Regions from separate parts of the Microbispora maris genome, predicted to be linked through region 2. Evidence: riboswitches for the same ligand, from Rfam matches in the RefSeq annotation. Region 2 holds a riboswitch; the other holds the start of a gene.

Region 1 (2,386 bases), on a different contig from region 2:
CAGCGGGCCGAGACACCGGTCCCGAAGCGCGCGAGGAAGGTGTCCTCCGGCACGACCAGGGGTCCGCGGGAGGTGAAGTCGCCGGTCCGCTCGCCGTGGCGCAGCAGGTCCTCCCCCTTCCAGCGCGGGTCGTCGGGGTCGCGCAACCGGAAGACGCCGGTGAGGCGCACGCGCACCGGCTTTCCGTCCAGGCGTCCGACGACGGTGAACTCGTCGCCGGCGGACACTCCCATCGCCCGGGCGGCCGGCTCCGAGAGCGCCGCCGCCGTCGGCCCCGTGGGCCAGCGCCCGCTCACCAGGTCCGCCCGGCCGTCCAGTCCCTCGTACGCGGCGAACCGGGTCAGGACGGGCTGATGGCCGCGATCCTGTCCCTTGAGCGCGTAGGAGGCGGACTCGACGCGTACGGCGACCCGTACGGGCACCTCCTCGTGGGCATGGGCGATCCCCGCGCGGACGGCCCGGTCGATCGCGGCGAAGTCCCCGGCCGTGACCGAGGAGGTGACGACGGTGGCGGTGGCGGCGAGCGGCGCCGTCTCCAGGGCCCGCCGCACACCCGCCTGGGTCGCCGACCCCGCGTGCAGCAGCAGCGCCGAGATCGCCGTGGTGGCGAGCAGGATGGAGCCGAACGCGGCGGCCAGCAGCAGGGGCTCGGCCAGCACGCGCCGGACCATCCCGACCACGCTCATCCCGGCATCATGACAAGCATGATCGAAAAACACCACCACCTGGCGGTCCCGCTATATCAGACAGACCACACTTGCGGGACATCCGGCACAAAGGTGTATGTTGACCACCGCAAGCGACGGACGCGGAGGAAGCCGGTGTGAATCCGGCGCGGTCCCGCCACTGTCACCGGGGAGCGACCCTCACCGACGCCACTGCCCACCACGGGCGGGAAGGCTGAGGGGAGCGCCGATCCGGGAGCCAGGATACTCCGGCCGTCGGACCTTCTACCGGGGGCGCGGACACCCCCAGGGGGGACATGCCATGGCCCGGACAGGCCTGCGCAGACGCGCCTCGCTGCCGGTATCGCGCTCCGTCACCTGACGTGCCCGCCGGTGGCGGCCTGCTCGTGGCGGGCACGACCTCCGATGCCGGAAAGAGCGTCCTGGTGGCCGGCCTGTGCCGGTGGCTGGCCCGGCGCGGCGTACGGGTCGCGCCGTTCAAGGCGCAGAACATGGCGCTCAACTCGATGGTCACCGCCGACGGCGGCGAGATCGGGCGGGCCCAGGCGATGCAGGCGGCGGCGGCCCGCGTCGAGCCCGAGGCCGCGATGAACCCGGTGCTGATCAAACCGGCCGGGGAGCGGCACTCCCACGTGGTCGTGCTCGGCCGGGCGCACGCCGACGTGGACGCGCTGTCCTACCGCGACCACAAGATGCGCCTGCTCGACGTCGCCCTCGACGCGCTGGACGGCCTGCGCCGCCGCTACGACGTGGTGATCTGCGAGGGCGCGGGCAGCCCGGCCGAGGTCAACCTGCGCGACCGCGACATCGCCAACATGGGCCTGGCCCGCGCCGCCGGCCTGCCCGCGCTGGTCGTGGGCGACATCGACAGGGGCGGCGTGCTCGCGCACTTCGCCGGCACCCTCGCCGTGCTCGACCGGCACGACCAGCGGCACATCGCGGGGTTCGTGGTCAACAAGTTCCGCGGCGACCTCGCGCTGCTGCGGCCGGGGCTCGACTGGCTGGCGGCGGCGACGGGCCGCCCGTGTCTGGGCGTGCTGCCGTGGCGGTCCGGGCTCTGGCTCGACGTGGAGGACTCCCTCGACCTCGACAGCCGTCCCGGCCTGCTCACCCCGCCGGTCGGGCGTGAGGTCCTGCGCGTGGCTCTCGTACGGCTGCCGCGGATGTCCAACGTCACCGACGCCGACGCGCTGGCCGCCGAACCGGGGGTGAGCGTGCGCCTGGTCACCACCCCCGCCGAGCTCGCCGACGCCGACCTCGTCGTGCTGCCCGGCACCCGCGCCACCGTCGGCGACCTCGCCTGGCTGCGCGAGCGCGGCCTGGACGAGGCGCTGCGCCGCCGCGCCGCCGAGGGCGGCCCGGTGCTCGGCATCTGCGGCGGTTTCCAGATGCTCGGCACGGTCATCGACGACGACGTGGAGAGCCGCGCGGGCCGCGTGCCCGGCCTCGGCCTGCTGCCGGCCCGCACGGCGTACGCGCCGGACAAGGTGCTCGCGCTCGCGCGGGGCGAATGGCGGGGCCACGCGGTGGCGGGCTACCGGATCCACCACGGCCGGGTCACGGCGGAGGGCGGCGAGCCGTTCCTGGACGGCTGCCGCGCCGGGGCGGTGTGGGGCACGACGTGGCACGGCCTGTTCGAGCGCGACGGCTTCCGCCGGGCCTTCCTCGCCGAGGTCGCCGCCGCGGCCGGACGGGATTGG
Region 2 (2,386 bases):
GCGCGGGCCGGCACCTGCCGGACGTATCGCCCGGCGGCCTCCAGCTCGCGGTAGCGGGCGTCGAAGGCCTCACCCCACAGATCGGTCAGCTCGGGGGCCTCCTTGGGGTCGAACAGCGACCACGTGCCGTCCGCCTCGACCCGGCGCATGAACTCGTCGGGCACCCAGTTGGCCAGGTTGAGGTTGTGCGCGCGGCGCGACTCCTCACCCGTGTTGTCGCGAAGCTCCAGGAACTCCTCGATGTCGGCGTGCCAGGTCTCCAGGTAGACGCACGCGGCGCCCTTGCGCCTGCCGCCCTGGTTGACGGCCGCCACCGACGCGTCGAGCGTGCGCAGCCAGGGGACGATGCCGTTGGACAGGCCGTTGGTGCCCCGGATCAGCGAGCCGCGCGAGCGCACCCGCGTCCAGGCGACGCCGATGCCGCCGGAGTACTTCGACAGCCGGGCCACCTGGCCGTACCGCTCGTAGATGCTCTCCAGCTCGTCGCGGGGCGAGTCGAGCAGGAAGCACGACGACAGCTGCGGGCGGCGCGCGCCCGAGTTGAACAGCGTCGGCGAGCTGGGCAGGTAGGCCAGCGTGGACATCAGGCCGTACAGCTCGGCCGCCTCGGCCGCCGTCGCAGACAGGCCGCAGGCGACCCGCAGCAGGAAGTGCTGCGGGCGTTCGAGCACGCGCCGGGTGACCGGGTGGCGCAGCAGGTAGCGGTCGTAGACCGTGCGCAGCCCGAAGTACTCGAACCGGTCGTCGGCCGCCGGGTCGATCAGCTCGTCCAGCGCGTCGGCCTCGCGGGCCACGAACGCGGCGACGGCGTCGCCCAGCAGCCCGGCGGCATGGGCGGCCGCGACCGACTCGGAGAACGCGCGCACCCCCTCGGCCGCCGCCTCCTCCGCGATCAGCCCGCTCAGCAGCCGGGCGGCCCGGCGCGAGTTCTCCGGGTCGGCGATGACCCCGGCCGCCGCCTCCTCGATGGCCTGCCACACGGTCGCCGCGTCCCGCGTGCCGCCTTCCCCTGACACGGGGTCCGCGGACGCGGAGACCGGGTCGGTGATCGTCATCAGATGCCCTCTCCTCGTCGTCTCGTGGCCCGGCCGGACCGGAGGAGGGGCATGCCGCGGCGCACGCGCACAGAGGCCAGCGGGTGGCCCGTGCCGTGGCGGCCGGCGGCGAGCCCTCCCTCGGGGCCCGGCGCGGGGCGCGCGCTCATGCGCGCGCGTCACCGGCAGGTCTTCGGACTCGCGGGCGTCCGGCCGGGCTCGCGCCCGCCGGTCCTACTGGCCGTCGCTTCCCGGGCGCGCTCGCGCCCAGTGCTCGTACACAGCGCAGTGCTGTTGACGGCGGTCGTTCCCGCTCACCGCTGCGGGGCAGCCCCGGATTCACACCGGGTTCCCTCTTGCCTCACCAAGGTGAACCAGCGACGCGATGGATCCTACATCTTGTGGCCCTTCTCGCAACCGCCCCCACAAGTTGTGTTTTTCAGCGGAGTCCGAGATCATTGAGCAGCAGGGCAGTCCGGCGCGCCTCGCCGGTCAGCCATTGCCGGAAGTCGTCGCCGTCGAGCCACATCGGCGTCCAGTCGTTGCGTTCGCACAGGCTCCGCCAGCCCGGGGTCGCGGTGACGGCCCGGCACAGGTCGAGCAGGGCGTCCGGCCCGGGCGTGCCCGGCGGGGCGACCAGCCCGGTCCAGTCGGCGTACACGACGCGCACGCCCGACTCCGACAGCGTCGGCGCGTCCAGCCCGGGCAGCCGCTCGGCGGAGGAGACGGCGAGCGGCCGCAGCCGTCCGGCGCGGACGTGGGGGGCGACCTCGCGCCTGCTGCCGAACCCGAGCGCGAGCCGCCCGTCGAGGACCGCGGCGACGGCCTGCGCCCTGCTGCCGAACGCGACGTAGTCGAGCAGCCGCGGGTCGGCCCCGAGGCCCTGCGCGGTCATGCCGAGCAGCAGGTGCTCCGGACCCCGATCGGCGCCGCCGGCCACCCTGACGCCGCCCGGGTCGCGCAGCAGCGCGGCGGCGAACTGCTCGAACGTGCGGTAGCCCGACCCGGGCGAGGCGACCAGCACCTCCCACTCCCCCGCCAGCCGCGCGAGCGGGACGGCCCTGGCGACCAGGAGCGGGTCGCGGGCCAGCGCGCAGGCGGCGAGCAGCGCGGAGTCGGCGACCACCAGGCCGGTCCACGCCCCGGCCCGCCGGCCGAGGGCCGCCCCGCCTCCGGTCTCCCATCTGATCCGTACGGCCCGGGCCCAGCCACGCCCCTCGACGAGGGCCTTGAACCCGGCCGCGACGCCGTCCCCGCACCCGCCCGGCGGACGGGGGACGGTCAGGGACAACTCCCCCCACCGGCGCGGCGGCGCCTGGACGCCGCACGCGCCCGCGAGGGCCAGGACCCCC

What was found. Region 2 has a riboswitch for cobalamin ahead of AAH991_RS23850 (ribonucleoside-diphosphate reductase subunit alpha). Riboswitches for the same ligand answer to the same signal wherever they lie in the genome.
Region 1: another riboswitch for cobalamin. It lies ahead of AAH991_RS37935 (cobyric acid synthase); the one in region 2 lies ahead of AAH991_RS23850 (ribonucleoside-diphosphate reductase subunit alpha).

What each region holds. Positions count from the first base shown of each region.
Region 1 covers NZ_JBDJAW010000066.1:7,067-9,452, forward strand. Annotated here, with positions in the region: gene AAH991_RS37930 (FtsX-like permease family protein) at 1-686, opposite strand, end outside; cobalamin riboswitch at 812-935, shown strand; gene AAH991_RS37935 (cobyric acid synthase) at 1,049-2,386, shown strand, end outside.
Region 2 covers NZ_JBDJAW010000021.1:28,996-31,381, forward strand. Annotated here, with positions in the region: gene AAH991_RS23850 (ribonucleoside-diphosphate reductase subunit alpha) at 1-1,055, opposite strand, end outside; cobalamin riboswitch at 1,202-1,428, opposite strand; gene AAH991_RS23855 (Bug family tripartite tricarboxylate transporter substrate binding protein) at 1,474-2,386, opposite strand, start outside.